DNA from 2 places in the Clostridium intestinale genome. Region 1 is predicted to be linked to the other one. Evidence: riboswitches for the same ligand, from Rfam matches in the RefSeq annotation. Region 1 holds a riboswitch; the other holds the start of a gene.
The links. A riboswitch is a leader RNA that binds a small molecule or an ion and turns the genes downstream of it on or off. The one in region 1 is predicted to bind thiamine pyrophosphate.
Positions count from the first base shown of each region.

Region 1 (4,430 bases):
ATACGAAACCATGGCAGAAGGGGGAATCCCTAGATTCATAGCCCTATTCCATAAAAATTCTGTTGAAAAAATAGGTCCAGTAAGAAGTGCAAGACCTTATTTTATTTCTATTGCAAAAGATATTAATCTCCCATTTGCTCATTGTGGAGGAAGTCAAGAAGCACTAGATACCATAGCGAAAGACTCCACCTATATGAGCATAAACGAAATGGCTCAAGGCTCTTATTTCAGTAGAGACAACAAGAGAAAAGCACCTCACAATTTATATACCTCCTCAGAAAAACTTTTGAAATATATAAATGATAAAAAGTTGTCCTACACTCCAAATAATAGTCTTGTTTTTAGCAACGAATATTGGGATAACTCCCTTTTAGACCCACTTGATAGGATAATTTTGAAATTAAATAAATACTATTCCACATCTTATGTTTTTAAAGATGGCTACTATGTAAAATCAATGGATGGAACAGAAGCCATAGATACAAATACAAATCAAGCTTTAAAATTTACTAATATAGTGATACAAAAAACAAATATAGTAACTAGAGAAGATGGTCGCTTAAATATAAAATTAGATGGCTCAGGTGAAGCTTATGTACTTTCTAAAGGGAAAATAGTAAAGGGTACTTGGAGGAAAGATTCTTCTAAAACTATGCTTTTAGATTCAAACAATACAGAGATTCCTCTTTCAAAAGGTAATACTATATGGCATATAATTTCTAACGATGTCACTATCCCAATTGAATAATTTTTTATTATAAACTCCTTAATTATTAGGAGTTTATTTAGTTTACTATAAAGAATTCCATAATTTTTAACAATTATCAATGCAGAATTTATAAATAACTTTCACCTCTATAAGAGCTTATACATATAAAGATTTTCTATATAGGTTAGACATTTTCCTATAATATCTATATAATATTATTAAAAAAGAATTGCAGAAAACGTATTTTACATATCTAAAACTTTCAACTATCAGACCTGGTCTTATAGGAATAACTTTGGAAAAGGAATAATTTAATGAAAAATTCAAGCTTTAATACTAAAGAAGATATTAGAGCAGAAGAAAAGCGGCTCTATAATGAGTATAAACAAAAGCTATCTGAATTAAAAAAAGTGCATAAAGAAAATAATGCTGTTGGGCAAGTTTTTACTAAAGGCCTTTTACCTATCTATGTACTATACATCTTAAGTGAATCTCCTTCTAACGGAAATGATATATCTCATAAGATTGGTGACAAAACAAAAGGTTTATGGGTTCCATCAACCGGAGGAATATATCCAATATTAAAAAAATTCGAAAAAGAAGGTCTTATAGAGGGTCAATGGGATGATCCAAAAAAGAAATTTCAAAAGATATATACCCTTACCCCTTTAGGCGAATCAGAGTTTTTAGAAAGAAAAGAATTGCTTAAGCCCAAAATTCAAGAAGCTTTAAAAGTATTTAAAATAATTTACTCAGATTTATATTAAATGTATATAAAAGTCTCCTAAGATAAAGAATATTAAATGTATATTCTTATTTTAGGAGGCTTTTATTATGAAAGGTAAAATTATTGATATGAGTTCCAATGATGCTGTAATTCTACTTGAAGATGGCACAAGCGTTAATGTATCCATTTCTCATCTTCCTTACGGAAGCAGAGTTGGTTCTGAAGTTAACCTAAATCCATCAAACATTTACGGCATAGAGGAAAGTACTGTATCTCAAAATAAAATAAGTAATGATAAGTTAGTTGATTTTTTCTAATTTCTATTATATTATAAGCATATAATAAAATAATATGTGCTAGGGGTGCCTTAATGGCTGAGAGATGTCTTACATTAACCCTTTTACCTGATCTGGTTAATACCAGCGTAGGGAAGCGATAGTATCTAAAGTATAATATGCCGCAACCTTATTAGGTTGCGGTTTTTTGCTTCTTCGCTTTAAGCACAAAAAGAAGGAGGTTTTTATGAATTATTTATCTGATGCTTTAACTTATGTTAAAGATATATTTACAGAATTTTTTCAAAGCTTGGCAGAAATTTTTATTAATCTACCAGCAAATACTAGCGAGATAGTTAAACATCCGCTATCTTTAGTTGCACTTATAGGGTGTGTAATTATTTTAATAGTACTTATAAAGGCTAAAAAAATCGAAATAACTACACAATTAATAACGAGGATTGGAATAGCCTTGGCTCTTGCAACTGTTCTTAAGGTATTTAGGCTTTATCACTTCCCTCAAGGAGGTAGCGTAACCTTAGGAAGTATGGTTCCAATATTAATAATAGCCTTTATGTATGGTCCTTTAGTAGGATTTTTGACTGGATTCTTATATGGAATAATAACCTTGTTTATGGATCCATATATCCTACATCCTGTACAAGTCCTATTTGACTATCCACTTCCATTTTTAGCTCTAGGACTAGCTGGATTCTTTAAGCAAAATAAGCTACTCGGAACTTCTGTCGCCATATTTGGCAGATTTTTATGCCACTTTATATCTGGCGTTGCTTTCTTTGGAAGCTTTGCTCCAGAGGGAATGTCTCCAATAGTCTATTCACTTTTTGTAAATGGACTACTAGTAGGGGTAGAAGGTATCATATGTTTAGTTATAATAAAATTTTTACCTATAGACAGAATAGTAAAAGCAACTAACAAAAACTACCTAGCATAAAATAGCAAAAAAGCAACCTTACGGTTGCTTTTTTATTATTCTATGCTAATTGCATTAACTGGACAACTTTCTTCAGCTTCTTTTGCGCTATCTTCTGCACCTTCTGGAACTGGATCTGAGATAACTCCTGCCTTTCCATCATCCTCCATATCAAAAACTTCTGGACAAATTGATGGACATAATCCACAACCTATACAAGTATCTTTATCTACTATAGCATTCATATTTTTCCCTCCTGTGATATTACTAACAAAATTAGTATGTCATCATAAAGGAAATATTATTCAATAATTTTAATATAATCCTTGGAATACCGATGTATAAAGTGGATCTTCCTTAACATACTCTTCAGCTGTACCATTCTCCAAAGCCTCTGTTAAATCTAAATTAATAGGAAGCTCAGCTAAAAGTGGTAGCCCTAAATATTCTGCATGTTCTTCAGCAGACTTTTTGCTAAATATTTTTATTTTATGATCACAACTATCACAATTAATATAAGACATATTCTCTACTACTCCCCTTATGCTAATTCCCATCTTTTGTGCCATAATAACTACCTTCTTAACTATCATAGAAACCATATCCTGAGGCGTAGATACGATTATAATTTCTTTTAATGGGAAACTTTGCATTACAGTTAATGCTATATCCCCTGTTCCTGGAGGCATATCTATAAGTAAATAATCTAAATCCCCCCACTCTGTATCAGTATACATTTGGTTTAATACTCCCGTTATAACAGGCCCCCTCCAAATAACTGGTTGATCTTCTACTGGAGTAAGTAAATTCATAGATATAACCTTTATTCCTAATTTACTCTCTACAGGCTTAAACTTAAAGTTTGAATTATTATCCAGCGGAATCATCTCTGCTCTTTTATCATTTATACCAAAAAATCTTGGCATAGATGGCCCTGTTATATCTCCATCTAAAACACCAACCTTATATCCTCTATTAGCTAACTGAGTTGCAATAAGTCCTGTAACCGTAGATTTACCTACTCCACCCTTACCACTTATCACTCCGATAATATTCTTTACTTCTCCATATTTAGGTAATACTTTCATACTCACTGTATTTGTTCCACATCCTTTGTCTTTTGTATTGCAACTATCCTTGCTTGCACAACTTGAACAACTTGACATAAAAAAACTCCTCCTTAGTCTATATACTACCAATCTTTCGGTTTTGTAGTGCTTGTTTGAATGCTCCATGCTTTAAGGTCATAATCTCCCCAAACATAATAAATCTCATAGCTATGGTCATTCTTATTTTCAATAGTTATGTTAGTTTTGAATTTTTTTGATGTATACCCTTGATTTCTAACGGTTATTATCACATCAAAATCCTGCTTATTCCCATTTATTATTTTAACATTATTAGTTATCTTAGCCATATCGCTATTAAAAGACTCTATATCCCTAGATAATATGTATTTAGTACACTCTACATCTCCCAATATATCTATACCTATTTTTTTGTTGCCATCATTTAAATAACTCTTCTTCTCTTCAAGAACTTTCAATATGCTTCCATAATATATGGTGCTAAAATCTCTTGGTTTTCTTACAAAAGATAGATTTTGAATTATGTCATTATCGATTCTACTAGAAACATAATATACTTTATTCTCATCATAAAAATTCCCTTTAGATTTTTCATCTACCCCTACCACATAGTTAAACTTTTTTACCTCTTCACCTACATATACTTCAAAAATGTAATCTGATTCAAGGTCCACCTTTTCACTCATCTCTTTTGCAG
Region 1 covers NZ_CP121166.1:3,216,199-3,220,628, forward strand. Annotated here, with positions in the region: gene P8F83_RS16535 (DUF3048 domain-containing protein) at 1-748, shown strand, start outside; gene P8F83_RS16540 (PadR family transcriptional regulator) at 1,024-1,476, shown strand; gene P8F83_RS16545 (hypothetical protein) at 1,544-1,753, shown strand; TPP riboswitch at 1,785-1,884, shown strand; gene thiT (energy-coupled thiamine transporter ThiT) at 1,959-2,666, shown strand; gene P8F83_RS16555 (ferredoxin) at 2,702-2,890, opposite strand; gene P8F83_RS16560 (Mrp/NBP35 family ATP-binding protein) at 2,960-3,811, opposite strand; gene P8F83_RS16565 (YhfM domain-containing protein) at 3,838-4,430, opposite strand, start outside.

Region 2 (4,430 bases), 920 kb from region 1:
TCTTAGTAATGTCTTTTGAAACTTCTTTCTTTTTACTAGTAGTAACTTTTTTGAAGTTTTCATTTTTTAGCTTGAAGTCTTCTTTATTTGCAAGAAATTCTTCTCTACTAGGTGGAGAAAGTTTAGGAACTTTATAATTTATATAATCTTGAATTTCTTGAAAGAATCTATCTTCATAAGGAGTCTTAAAGGTTAAGGCAACTCCAGAGTTTCCAGCTCTCCCTGTTCTTCCAATTCTATGTACATACTTCTCTTTTTCCATAGGAAGGTCATAGTTTACAACTAAAGAAACTTTATCTATATCAAGACCTCTTGATGCTATATCAGTAGCTATAAGAAATCTAAACTTACCTGATTTAAACTCATCTATAGTTCTTAATCTTTCTGGCTGAAGCATACCTCCATGAAGTCCTTTTGATGGATATCTTTTACCTTCAAGTTTAGAAATAAGAGTATCTACATTCTCTTTTGTTCTACAGAAAAGTATTGCACTGTCAGGGTTTTCTTTTATAAGTAACTTTTCAAGTAGAGAGAACTTATCTTCATCTTTTACGTCAAAGTATCCTTGCTTTATATTTTCAACAGTAAGCTTGTTTGGAGTTATTTCAACATTTTTAGGAGACTTCATATGTCTATCACAAATTGTTTTAATTTGCTCCGGAATAGTTGCAGAAAATAGCAAAGTGGTTTTCTTTTTAGGAAGATAAGATAAAATTTCTTCAACTTCTTCTAAAAAGCCCATACTTAACATTTCATCAGCTTCATCTAAAACTAAATAATCTATTTCACTTACATTTAAAGTTTCACGCTTAATATGATCTAGAGTTCTACCTGGAGTACCAACAACAACATGAACCCTTTGCTTAAGCTCATTTATTTGATTAGTTATAGGTTGTTTTCCAAAGATAGCTACAGAACGAATTTTGTTGTATCTACCTATGTTATTTATGTCTTCCTTAACTTGAACAGCAAGCTCTCTAGTTGGAGTTAATACAAGTGCCTTAGGATTTTTTATTTCTACATCAATAGATTGACATAGAGGTATTGCAAAGGAGGCAGTTTTTCCACTACCTGTTTGAGCTTTTACAATTAAGTCTTTCTTTTGAAGTACTATAGGAAGAACTTCTTTCTGTACATCTGTAGGATTTGAGTATCCTAATTCCTCTAAAGCTTTTAGAATATTAGGATTTAAATTAAAATCTTTAAAATTAATATTATTCAACAATTTCACCTTTTTCTATAAATTCATAACGTATCTACTATATTAACATTATACCCTATAAAGTAAAATACTTTCTCTTTCTATTGCTTAAGAATTTTTATAGTGCTATTATAAAAATATAACTTAAATAGCACAGGGGTGTTGGATGATAGCCAACTGAGAGTAAGAACTAAATTTCTTTAACCCTAGTACCTGAACTGGATAATGCCAGCGTAGGAAGTGTTTTGTTTAATAGTATTTTATGAAGTTAAACACAATCCTATGGGTTGTGTCTTTTTTGTTTTAAAATAATTTTAATTGAGGTGTTTTTTTATGAAAAATAATGTTGTTCAAGCTTTAAAAGATGTTAGAGAAAAGTCTCCTTTAGTTCATCAAATAACTAACTATGTTACTGTTAATGATTGTGCTAATATAACTTTAGCTATAGGTGCATCTCCAGTTATGGCTGATGATATAAACGAAGTTGAGGATATGGTTAGCATAGCTTCTGCTTTAGTGATAAATATAGGAACACTTAACAGCAATACTGTAAAATCAATGATAGCTGCAGGTAAAAAAGCTAATGAACTTGGAGTTCCAGTTGTTTTAGATCCTGTAGGTGTTGGAGCTACTCCATTTAGAAATAAGGTTGGAGCAGAGTTAATTAAAGAAGTGAAATTTTCAGTAATTAGAGGTAACTTATCTGAAATAAAAAGTTTATATGGAGCTGATGTTAAAACTAAAGGAGTAGACTCTTTAGAAGAAAGTTCTTTAAATGAAGTTGGACTAGCTAGGGAAATTGCAAAAAAATGGGGGACAGTTATCGCAATCACTGGAGCTAAAGATATAATTACTGATGGAGAAAGGGTTGCAATTGTAGAAAATGGACACAAGATAATGTCAAAAGTTACTGGAACAGGATGTATGTGCACAGCTTTAACTGGAGCATTTGCAGGAGTTTGTGAGGATTCATTTACAGCAGCTTTAGCTGGGGTAGTTTCTATGGGAATTGCAGGAGAAAAGGCTCATGAAAGATTAGGAGAAAATGAGGGGACAGGTAAACTAAGATCAAACATTATTGATGAAATATATAACTTGTCTTCAGAAGTTATTTTAGAAAGAGGTAAGGTATATGAACAATAATATAGATTATACAATGTACTTAGTTACCGATAGAGATGTTTTAAAAGGAAGAGACCTTTGTGAAGCTATAGAAGCAAGTATTAAAGGTGGGGTTACATTAGTACAGTTAAGAGAGAAAGATATTAGTTCTTTGGATTTTTATAACTTAGCTGTGGCAGTTAAAAAGATTACGGACAAACATAATGTACCCCTTATTATAAATGATAGGATTGACATTGCTTTAGCTGTTGATGCTGCTGGAGTTCATGTTGGACAAAGTGATATACCTACAAAAGTTGCTAGAAAGATCATTGGTGAAGAGAAGATATTAGGTATTTCTGCCGCAACTTTAGAGGAAGCTAAATTAGCAGAAGCAGAAGGAGCAGACTACTTAGGAATTGGAGCTGTTTTTCCAACAGATACAAAAAAGGATGCTCGCTCAGTATCTATAGATCTTTTGGAGGAGATAAAAAAATCCTTAACCGTCCCTGTGGTTGGAATAGGTGGTATTAACGAAAATAATGCTGAACTATTAAAGGAAAGTAAAATAGATGGGATAGCAGTTGTAAGTGCTATTTTAGGAAAAGATGATATTGAACAGGCGGCTAAGGATATGCTTGCGAAGCTTAAATAAAAGTGTATAATGGGGGACGGTTAAGCAAAAATTTTATGATTAACTGTCCCCAATTTTTTCTCATATATATTACAATATTTAATAAGTTTAGTGCATAATATAACAAGGAGGTGAATATTATGATAGATGTAGCATTATTAGGTTGTGGTGGAGGAATGCCAATGCCAAATAGAAATCTTTCTTCAATTTTATTAAATTATAGAGGCAGAAAGATATTAGTGGATTGTGGAGAAGGAACTCAGGTATCTATGAGAATGGTTGGCTGGGGATTCAAAACCATAGATATTATATGCATAACTCATATTCATGGAGATCATATTGTAGGACTTCCAGGATTACTATCTACGATAGGAAATAGCGGAAGAACAGAGCCTCTAACAATAATAGGACCAGAAGGAATTGAAAATACAGTTAATTCACTAAGGGTAATATGTCCATATCTACCTTATGATATTAAGATAATTGAAAATCCAATTGATACTATAGAGTTAGATAATTTTATTAATATCTCAACTTTAAATCTTGATCATTCAGCTCCTTGCTTAGGATATAGTTTTTATATAAAAAGAGCACCAAAATTTAGTGTTGAAAATGCATTAGAAAATAATATACCGAAAGATATATGGAATGTTTTGCAAAAAGGAAATGAAATAGAGTTTGAAGGTAAAATATTTAATCCATCTATGGTTTTAGGTAGTGATAGAAAAGGAATTAAGTTATCAATAATAACAGATACAAGACCTATAGATGAAATTATAAACTTTGTTAGGGACAGTTATATATTTATATGTGAAGGCACTTATGGTGATGATAATGATCTAGAGAAAGCGATAAAAAATAAACATATGACTTTTAGAGAGGCAGCTAATTTAGCTAAAAATGCAGAGGTAGGGGAACTACTTTTAACTCACTTCTCGCCAGCTATGGAAGAACCAAGTTGGTATTTAGTTAATGCTAAAGATATTTTTGAAAATGTTGTAATAGGGGAAGATAGACTCATAAAAACTATATCTTTTAGGGGCAGTTAAGTATTAGTTATTTAAATAACATATAGGGAAAATGAGGATTTTTATAAATAATAGTTATAAAGTTATGATACTTGTCCATAATTAACTATCAAATAATAAAAAATTTTAAAAGAACTTTTAAGATATGATTTCTTACATAGCTTTTAAATTTAAAGTAACATATTCGTCAATTAAGTTTGAATAAATCCTATTAGTCATTAATAAATCTACGCCAACTGAAGACAGGCGTGATACGTTAGATGCACAAATATTACCCAATATACTACATATAGATTTTATATTGATATCACATAAAGATCGTATCATAGTTACTATTAATGCTCGTATGTGTACAAATTCTCTAACATTTTTACTGAATATGAGATTTTTATTCACTTTAAATTTATTACATACAAAATTGATTATTGAATTAGGAGAATAATTTCTATTAATATAAACTTTTCCA
Region 2 covers NZ_CP121166.1:2,298,588-2,303,017, reverse strand. Annotated here, with positions in the region: gene P8F83_RS11955 (DEAD/DEAH box helicase) at 1-1,222, opposite strand, end outside; TPP riboswitch at 1,347-1,458, shown strand; gene thiM (hydroxyethylthiazole kinase) at 1,535-2,344, shown strand; gene thiE (thiamine phosphate synthase) at 2,334-2,957, shown strand; gene P8F83_RS11940 (ribonuclease Z) at 3,077-3,985, shown strand; gene P8F83_RS11935 (transposase) at 4,118-4,430, opposite strand, start outside.
Region 2: another riboswitch for thiamine pyrophosphate. It lies ahead of thiM (hydroxyethylthiazole kinase); the one in region 1 lies ahead of thiT (energy-coupled thiamine transporter ThiT).